DNA from 2 places in the Erwinia sp. BNK-24-b genome. Region 2 is predicted to be linked to the other one. Evidence: predicted binding sites of a transcription regulator. Region 2 holds the regulator's gene; the other holds the start of a gene.
What was found. The regulator CRP, encoded in region 2, controls carbon source genes, mostly activating them, when cyclic AMP is high. The targets are predictions, from matches to a motif close to ATGTGANNNNNNTCACAT.

Region 1 (5,032 bases), 2.1 Mb from region 2:
GTAAATTTCATTTTTCGCGCCGACGTCGATGCCGCGCGTCGGCTCATCCAGCAGGATCACCTTCATCTCTTCCGACAGCCAGCGTCCCAGGATTGCCTTCTGCTGGTTACCGCCGGACAGGTTCATAATCAGCTGATCGGCGGAAGGCGTCTTGATATTAAGCGAGCGGATATGGCTGGCGGCGTTGTTACTTTCCCACTGGTTATTAATCAGGCAGCCTGCCGTCAAATTGTTACGACGAGCGCTGATATTGATATTGTCTCGCACGGAATGCACCGGGATGATGCCGTCCGCTTTACGATCTTCCGGGCAAAGCAGTACTCCGGCGCGAATAGCGTCAGAAGGCTCACGGATAGTCAGCGCCTGGCCATCCAGCCGCACGGTGCCGTCGCTGATGCGCGTGGCGCCAAACAGCCCTTTCAGCAGTTCGCTACGTCCCGCCCCAACCAGCCCGAAAAGCCCGACGATTTCACCCGCGCGTACTTCCAGCGAAACAGGCGTACGCACGCCTTTCGCCTGCACGTTATCCAGCTCAAGACGCACTTCACCGGTTTTTCTCGGCGCGTAGCCGTAGATATCGCCAATATCGCGTCCGACCATGGCCGCCACCAGCTGGTCATGGCTGGTTGACGCCACGTCCTGGAAAGTACGCACGTAGCGGCCGTCTTTAAATACGGTGATGGCGTCGCTAAGCGCAAAAATCTCTTCCATACGGTGCGAAACGTACAGCACCACCTTTCCTTCATCCCGCAGCTGGCGAATAACGCGAAACAGATGCTCAATTTCGCGGGCGGAGAGCGAACTGGTCGGTTCGTCAAACGCAATAACTTTGGCATTTCTTGCCAGCGCTTTGGCGATCTCGACCATCTGCCACTGGCCCAGCGACAGCGACTTCAGCGGCGTATCGGGGTTGATATCCATCCCTAAATTTTTCAGCTGGAGACCGGCTTCGTAACGCAGCAATGAACGGTTCACAAAGCCCGCGCGCTGCGGCAGCTGCCCGAGATAGATGTTTTCCGCTATCGACATTTCCGGCACCAGATGCAGTTCCTGGTAGATGATAGCGACGCCCGCGTTCAGCGCGTCGAGCGTATTGTTAAAGTTAACCGGCTGGCCTTTCAGGCGGATTTCGCCGCTGGTTGGCTGATAGCTGCCGCTAAGGATTTTCAGCAGCGTCGATTTTCCCGCGCCGTTTTCGCCCATCAGCGCGTGAATTTGTCCGGCCTCACAGTCGAAACTGATATCCGTCAACGCCTTTACGCCGGGAAAGCTTTTGGCAATGCCGTGAAAGCTCAGATACGGAGATGGCATGGTTGTTACTCCGACAAGGGTTGCGTTGGGGCCGCGCACGGCCCTGCTCTGCTACATCAGGCCTTTTTTAGCCAGCTCGGTTTTAAAGTTGTCGCGGGTGATTAACACCACGTCGGTCACTTCGGTGAACTTCGGCGGCTCGGCGTCTTTGGTTACCCAGTTGTAGAGCATCTGGATACTTTTATAACCGTGCACGTCCGGGCTTGGCAGCAATGAACCATAGAAGCCGGTTGCCTGGCCTTTTGACAGTTCGCTAATCGCATCCACCCCGTTAATGCCAATGCCGATAACGTCCGGCGCTTTAAAGCCCTGGCCTTCAGTCGCACGCACGCCGCCCAGCACGGTGTTATCGTTCATGCCGACAATCAGCCAGTGTTTTACCTGCGGATGCTGAACCAGCAGCGAGTTACCGGCATCAAAAGCGCCGGGAATGTCGTTTGATTTGGTCGGGACTTTATAGATTTGTGCCGCCGGGAAGCCTGCCGCTTTCAGCGCGTCCATCGAGCCGGAGGTACGGCGACGGGCGGTGTCCAGCTCGTCGGCCGTAATCGCCATTACGCCGGTATCTTTCGCTTCCCAGCCGCGCTTTTTCATCTCCTTATAGAGTTCCTGGCCCTGACGCTCGCCGATTTTTGTCGCCGCCATCATCACCAGCGGCACGGTATCCATCGGCTTGCCTTTGGCGGTGACAAACTGATCGTCCACGGCGATAACCTTGAGATCGTAGCTACGTGCTTTAGCAACGATAGCGGAGCCCAGTTTGGGATCGGGCGTGCAGATAACAAAACCTTTCGCGCCGCTGGCCGCCAGACTATCGATAGCGTTCAGGGTTTTTTCGCCGTCGGGAACAGCAATTTTAATTACCTCAAACCCCATTTCTTTGCCCGCTTTATCGGCAAATTTCCATTCGGTCTGGAACCAGGGTTCTTCCGGCTGCTTTACCAGAAACCCCAGTTTCATCGTGTCGGCAATAGCTGAATGTGACATAACGGCGGCGAGGCCTGCGATGGCTAACGCCTGAGTGATTTTGTGCATGAGGCTCTCCGGCTCAGTGCCCGCTTTTTAGCGGTTTAGTGTAAACGGTATCAGTAACGGCTTACGGCTTAGAAACGCCAGTATGTACAGCGCGACAACATCTTATCTGCGCCGGGTAGCGCTAGTTGTATAGCGAAAAAGAGGGAGAAATAGAGAGCGTTATCACACCCTGAGTTATTAGCAGATTGATCCATATATTTAGCAAATTTAACACAAATCAAACATTTGAAGCCGGTCACAAATCGCCAGCTAACGACAGAAAAGTACATATTTGCAGCGGGCATAGCCTAACCCCCTGGCCAGCCGATTTCTTAGGGTAGTCATAACATTGTTGACCGCCTGGAGAGAAAAATGCAGTTGGAAGCCATCACCATAGGTCTGGACTTTGGCAGTGATTCGGTGCGCGCGCTGGCCGTAGAGTGTGCCAGCGGCAAAGAGCTGCAAACCGGCGTGGTTGCCTACCCGCGCTGGCAGGCCGGACATTATTGCCAGAGCCGTCTTAACCAGTTCCGCCACCATCCGCAGGACTATATTGACGCTTTTGAGCAGGCCATTCGTGACGTTGTCACTAAATTAACTCCCGCACAGCGTGCCAGCGTTGTTGGTATCGGCGTCGATTCCACCGGCTCAACACCCGCGCCGATTGATCGTGACGGCAATGTGCTGGCGCTGCGCCCTGAGTTCAGCGAAAACCCCAACGCCATGTTCGTCTTGTGGAAAGATCACACGGCAATAAAAGAAGCGGAGGAGATAACTGCCCTGTGCCACAGCGGAAAATTTGAGGACTATTCGCGCTTTATCGGCGGCATCTACTCTTCTGAATGGTTTTGGGCAAAAATCCTGCACGTCAGCCGTGAAGATCGTGCGGTACGCGAAGCGGCAGTTTCATGGGTAGAACTTTGTGACTGGGTACCGGCTTTGCTTAGCGGCACCACCAAACCTGAAGCCATTCGCCGGGGCCGCTGCGCCGCCGGTCATAAATCACTGTGGCATCCCGCCTGGGGTGGCCTGCCTGGCGCGGAATTTTTCAACGCGCTGGACCCGGTACTGACGGAACATCTTGATACCCCCATGTTCACGGAAACCTGGACGGCCGAGCAGCCCGTTGGCCAGATTACCGCTGACTGGGCGGCACGCCTTGGCCTGCCGACTACCGTCATGATCTCCGGCGGCGAGTTCGACTGTCATATGGGCGCGGTCGGCGCTGGCGCAACGCCTTATACGCTGGTGAAAGTCATCGGCACTTCTACCTGCGACATCCTGATTGCCGACGTCGAACGCGTTGGCGATCGCGCTATTGAAGGGATCTGCGGTCAGGTTAACGGCAGCGTCGTGCCGGACATGATCGGTCTGGAGGCGGGCCAGTCGGCCTTTGGCGATATGTATGCCTGGTTCAGCCGTCTGCTTAGCTGGCCGCTGGTGCAGGCCGCCGCGCAGCAGCCGCATTTGCAGCAGGAGCTGCAAAACGTGCAGAAAAATTTACTTAACGAGCTGACCAAAGCTTGGGCAGCCGATCCGCAGTTAGACCATTTGCCGGTAGTGCTCGACTGGTTTAACGGTCGCCGCACCCCTTTCGCTAACCAGCGCCTCCAGGGTGTGATTACCGATTTAAATCTGGGTACCGATGCGCCGACGCTGTTTGGCGGCTTTATCGCCGCGACCGCCTTTGGCGCACGCGCCATTATGGAATGTTTTGAGCGTCAGTCTATTCCGGTAGAAAACATCCTGACGCTGGGCGGTATTGCCCGTAAGTCCCCGGCCATCATGCAGGTTTGCTGCGACGTGATGAACCGCCCGCTGGATATCGTCACCTCAGATGAATGCTGTGCGCTTGGCGCCGCCATTTTTGCCGCCGTGGCCGCTGGCGTCTATGCCGACGTACCCGCCGCCCAGCAAAAAATGGCCAGCCCGATTGCCGTTACGCTGCAGCCTGACGCCAGCCGCGTCGAGCGCTATCAGCAGCTCTATCAGCGTTACCTTCAATGGTGCGAAGTGGCCGAACCGCAGTTCGCCCCGCGCCAGCTCAACAGTTAAGGAGAAATTATGGCTCAGCTCAACGCGCTCAGCGTCTGGTTTGTTATTGGTACTCAGCATCTGTACGGCGCGGAAACGCTTCGTCAGGTGGAGCAGCACGCACAGCAGGTAGTGGACGGGCTTAACCAGCAAGGCAATCTGCCTTTCCGGCTACAGCTGAAGCCGCTGGTAAAAAGCCCGGACGAGGCGCTGGCGCTCTGCCGCGAGGCCAATTATGCCGAAGAGTGCCTGGGGATTATTACCTGGCTGCACACCTTTTCGCCCGCCAAAATGTGGATTGGCGGCCTGTCGGTGCTGAACAAGCCGCTGTTGCAGTTCCATACCCAGTTTAACGCGGAGATCCCGTGGGACAGCATGGATATGGACTTTATGAACCTGAACCAGACGGCGCACGGCGGCCGGGAGTTCGGCTTTATCGGCGCGCGGATGCGGCTGCCACACAGCGTCATTACCGGCCACTGGCAGGACAAAACCGCGCAAGAGCGCATAGGTAAATGGATGCGCGCCGCCGCCGCTAAACAGGCCAGCGCACAGCTGAAGGTTGCCCGCTTTGGCGATAACATGCGGGAAGTGGCGGTAACGGAAGGTGATAAGGTAGCGGCGCAGATTCAGTTTGGCTACGCCGTCAACGGCTGGGGCGTGGGCGATCTGG
Region 2 (5,032 bases):
TATGGCTGGGGACAATTCAATTTCTATAACGACTGTTCCGCCGAGATGCGTAGCCTGATGATGCCGTTTGGTCTGTTTCTGCCGCGCGATTCCTCTGAGCAAGCCGCAAGCGGTCGCGTGGTCGATGTGAGCAAGCTGAGTCCCGCCGCCCGGCTGGATTATCTGGTGAAAAACGGCAGGCCGTTCACTACGCTGATTCATATTGACGGCCACATTATGCTGTATATCGGCAATACCGAACTCGACGGCAAGCTTGTTCCCATGACTTACCAGAACATGTGGGGATTGCATACGCAAAGCCACGAAGGACGAAGTATTATCGGCGGCGCCGTCTTCTTCCCTTTGCTTACCCACTACCCGGAAGACAAAGATCTGACTTCACTGGCCGCTAAACCATTATTCGCACTTACCTTTATCGAATAAGCCGCCGTTGCCCGGCTCACTACCGGGCAACAGATGACAACGAACAATAAAACGTGCTAACAATGGCGGAATAACGCTCACAGGAAATGCTTATGTCCGCCAAACATCCAGTGATTGCCGTAACCGGTTCCAGCGGCGCAGGCACCACCACCACCAGCCTGGCCTTTCGCAAAATATTTCAACAGCTTGGCCTGCACGCCGCCGAGCTGGAAGGCGACAGCTTCCATCGCTATACCCGGCCTGAAATGGACATGGCGATCCGCAAAGCGCGGGATATGGGCCGCCATATCAGCTATTTTGGGCCTGAAGCCAACGACTTCTCCCTGCTGGAACAGACCTTTGTGGAATATGGCCGCAGCGGCAGCGGTCAGTCCAGAAAATATCTGCATACCTACGACGAGGCAGTACCGTGGAACCAGGTTCCCGGTACGTTTACGCCGTGGCAGCCGCTGCCGGAACCTACCGATGTCCTGTTTTACGAAGGACTGCACGGCGGCGTGGTGACGCCGCAGAATAACGTTTCGCAGCATGTCGATCTGCTGGTTGGCGTGGTGCCGATCGTCAATCTGGAGTGGATACAAAAAATGATCCGCGACACCAGCGAACGCGGGCACTCGCGCGAGGCGGTAATGGACTCCGTAGTGCGCTCAATGGAAGATTACATTAACTTTATTACGCCACAGTTCTCCCGTACCCATATCAACTTTCAGCGCGTGCCGACGGTGGATACCTCCAATCCCTTCGCTGCGCGTGGTATTCCCTCGCTTGATGAAAGCTTTGTCGTGATCCATTTTCAGGCGCTGGAAAATATCGATTTCCCTTATCTGCTGGCGATGCTGCAGGGCGCTTTTATTTCCCATATCAATACGCTGGTGGTGCCGGGCGGCAAAATGGGTCTGGCGATGGAGCTGATCATGGGCCCGCTGGTCAAGCGGCTGATTGAAGGCAAGAAAATTAAGTAGCGCTTCCGGCTTAAGCGCGCGGCGGCTGATGCTTACCCGGGGGTAAGGATTCTCTCAAAATGGAGAATGTTGCTGCCCGCGTTGTCGCTGTCGGTGTAACAAGTTCCTCTAATTCATTTAGTTAACTTATGAAGATGTTCTGATAACTAAAACGGCAATCGGGCAGATTTCCCGCTATGCTGAAGCGAGACAACAGAAGACACCCATGCAAAGCTGTGCTACAAACAAAGCTGAATTTCGTCAGTACTCTACAAACCAGACGAAACGGGACGACATAACGAGCCCGGCACTCAACAGAGAGCCGAATAAAATTCCTGCATTGGGAAGCGCTTGACTATTTCAACGCCTGTCAGGGAACTCTGCCCCTGTATTTAGGCACGATAACAACAGAGGATAACAGCGAATGGTTCTCGGCAAACCGCAAACAGACCCGACACTTGAATGGTTCCTGTCACATTGCCATATTCATAAGTATCCATCCAAAAGTACGCTGATCCACCAGGGTGAGAAAGCAGAAACCCTTTACTACATCGTCAAAGGCGCGGTAGCGGTGTTGATCAAGGATGAAGAAGGCAAAGAGATGATCCTTTCCTACCTCAATCAGGGCGACTTTATTGGCGAGCTTGGCCTGTTTGAAGAAGGCCAGGAGCGCAGCGCCTGGGTACGAGCGAAAACTGCCTGTGAAGTGGCTGAAATCTCTTATAAAAAGTTCCGCCAGCTGATTCAGGTCAACCCTGATATCCTGATGCGTCTTTCCTCACAGATGGCGCGTCGCCTGCAGGTAACCTCAGAGAAAGTGGGCAATTTAGCTTTCCTCGATGTGACAGGTCGCATCGCGCAAACCCTGCTAAACCTGGCTAAGCAGCCGGACGCCATGACCCATCCGGACGGCATGCAGATTAAGATTACCCGTCAGGAAATTGGTCAAATCGTTGGCTGCTCGCGTGAAACCGTTGGGCGTATCCTGAAGATGCTGGAAGATCAAAATCTGATCTCCGCTCACGGTAAAACTATCGTTGTCTACGGCACACGCTAAGCCGTTCTGAGAGTAAGGCGCAATATCGCTATTGCGCCTTTTTAGCAGATCCAGATTATGTGGCGCCGACTCATCTATCATCCCGAAGTTAACTACGCGCTGCGCCAGACGCTGGTGCTGTGCCTGCCCGTGACCGTTGGCTGGCTGCTGGGCAGTCTGCAAAATGGCCTTCTCTTCTCGCTGGTGCCTGCCTGCTGCAATATTGCCGGTCTGGACACGCCGCACAAACGCTTCTTTAAGCGCCTGCTTATCGGCGGGGGCCTGTTCGCCCTCAGCAGTTTCCTGGTGCAGTATCTGGGCGAGCATGCCGTTCCGTTGCCCGCTATCCTGTTTTTTATGGCGCTGCTGCTGGGCGTGACCGGCGAAATCAGCCCGCTACACGGCAGACTGCTGCCCGGCGCCTTAATTGCCGGGATTTTTACCCTCAGCCTTGCGGGACGCATGCCGATCTGGGAGCCGCCTTCGCTCTATATCCTGGGCACCGTCTGGTACGGCGTTTTTAACTGGTTCTGGTTCTGGCTGTGGAAAGAGCAGCCGATGCGGGAAACGCTGAGCCTGCTTTACCGCGAGCTGGCTGACTATTGCGAAGCCAAATATACGCTGCTCACCAAACTGACCGACCCGGAAAAAGCGCTGCCGCCGCTGCTGGCTCGTCAGCAAAAGGCGGTCGATCTGATTACCACCTGCTATCAGCAGATGCACATGCTCTCCGCCAGCAATGACAATCATCACAAACGGCTGACCCGTGCTTTCCAGGTAGCGCTGGATTTGCAGGAGCATATCGCCGTCAGCCTGCACCAGCCGGAAGAGGTGCAGAAGCTGGTCGAACAAAGTCATGCTGAAGCCGTGATCCGCTGGAATGCGCTGACCATCGCCGCCCGTTTGCGGGAGCTTGCTGATAATATCCTGTATCACCAGCTACCTGAGCGTTTCAGCATGGAGAAACAGCTGCGGGCGCTGGAAAAAATCGCCCGTCAGCATCCTGCCAATCCGGTGGGTAATTTTTGCGCTTATCACTTTAACCGCATCGCCCGCGTGTTACGAACCCAGCGGCCGCTCTATCAGCGCGATTTAATGGCCGACAGGCAAAAACGGCTGCCGCTGCTGCCCGCTATTAAAAGCTATCTGTCCCTGAAGTCCGCGGCGCTGCGTACCGCAGCCAGATTTGCCGTGATGCTCGCTTTCGCCAGTTCGCTGGCCCTGTTCTTTAATCTGCCCAAGCCCTACTGGATACTGATGACGGTGATGTTCGTCAGCCAGAACGGCTACAGCGCGACCAGGGTAAGGATCCAGCACCGTGCGCTGGGCACGCTTGCCGGACTGGTTATCGCCGCCCTGACGCTACGGTTTCAGGTGCCGGAATCGGCCGTGCTGCTGGTGATGCTAACGCTGACGCTGGCTGGCTATCTGGTTATTCGTAAATTTTACGGCCTGGCGATGATTGGCTTTACCGTCACGGCGGTCTATTCACTGCAGCTGCTGGCGCTGAACGGTGCCGATTTTCTACTGCCGCGCCTGCTGGATACGCTGATGGGTTGCCTGATCGCCTTCGGCGGCATGGTCTGGCTCTGGCCGCAGTGGCAGAGCGGCCTGCTGCGACAGAACGCCCACGACGCGCTGGAAACCTATCAGGAAGCTTTACGGCAGCTGCTGGGCAACGAACAGGATCCGCAAAAGCTGGCATGGCAACGCATGCGGGTTAATCAGGCGCACAATGCGCTGTTTAACTCGCTAAATCAGGCGATGCAGGAACCGGGATTTAACGCCAGCTATCTGGCCGATATGAAACTGTGGGTAACGCACAGCCAGTTCATTGTTGAACACATTAATGCGATGACCATCCTGGCACGCGAACATACCATGCTGACGCCACAGCTTGCCGAGCGCTATTTACAGACCTGCGAAGTGGCCCTACAGCGCTGCCAGCAGCGGCTGGAATATGATGGCCCCAGCTCTGACAGCAACGTGCTGGATGCGCAGATTGAGTTTCATCAGGGAGCGGTAACGGTTCTGGAAAGGCATGTAAAAAGGATTTTGAGCCACCTGGGCGTGATGCACACTATCTCATCGCTGGCGTGGAGCAATCGACCTCATCATGGACGCTGGCTGTCGCGCCATCTGAGAAAATCCGCCTGAGCAATAGCCGGAGGTGTTCAGCCTCCGGCTATTCGTCTTAAGCCAGCAGCTTTTTCACTGCGGTGGCAAAGCGATTCATCCCTTCTTCAATATCGGCCGGTTCAATCACCAGAGAAGGCGCGAAACGGATAACATCCGTGCCGGCGTTGAGGATCATCACGCCTTCTGCCGCAGCAGCGTTCAGGAAATCGCGTGCTTTGCCCGCATGCTGCGGCTTCAGCGCCGCGCCGATCAGCAGCCCTTTACCACGGATGTCGGTGAACAGATCCAGCTGTGCATCCAGCGCTTTCAGAGCGGTAACAAACTGCTCGCGACGCGCTTCCACGCCGTTCAGGACTTCTTCGGTATTGATAATATCCAGCGCCGCTTCCGCTACTGCGCAAGCCAGTGGATTACCGCCATAGGTGGTACCGTGAACGCCCGGAGCCATAACGGAAGCGATTTCGTTGGTGGTCAGCATGGCGCTAACCGGGAA

Region 1: a site for CRP is predicted at 2,570-2,587, ahead of ACMGGR_RS10725 (arabinose ABC transporter substrate-binding protein). Genes of this name have one in related genera too.

The regions. Positions count from the first base shown of each region.
Region 1 is NZ_CP179901.1:2,401,017-2,406,048, forward strand. Features, by position in the region: gene araG (L-arabinose ABC transporter ATP-binding protein AraG) at 1-1,311, opposite strand, end outside; gene ACMGGR_RS10725 (arabinose ABC transporter substrate-binding protein) at 1,363-2,346, opposite strand; gene ACMGGR_RS10730 (ribulokinase) at 2,698-4,380, shown strand; gene araA (L-arabinose isomerase) at 4,390-5,032, shown strand, end outside.
Region 2 is NZ_CP179901.1:268,304-273,335, reverse strand. Features, by position in the region: gene ACMGGR_RS01195 (SH3 domain-containing protein) at 1-423, shown strand, start outside; gene ACMGGR_RS01190 (phosphoribulokinase) at 516-1,385, shown strand; gene crp (cAMP-activated global transcriptional regulator CRP) at 1,789-2,421, shown strand; gene ACMGGR_RS01180 (YccS/YhfK family putative transporter) at 2,479-4,557, shown strand; gene argD (bifunctional acetylornithine/succinyldiaminopimelate transaminase) at 4,595-5,032, opposite strand, start outside.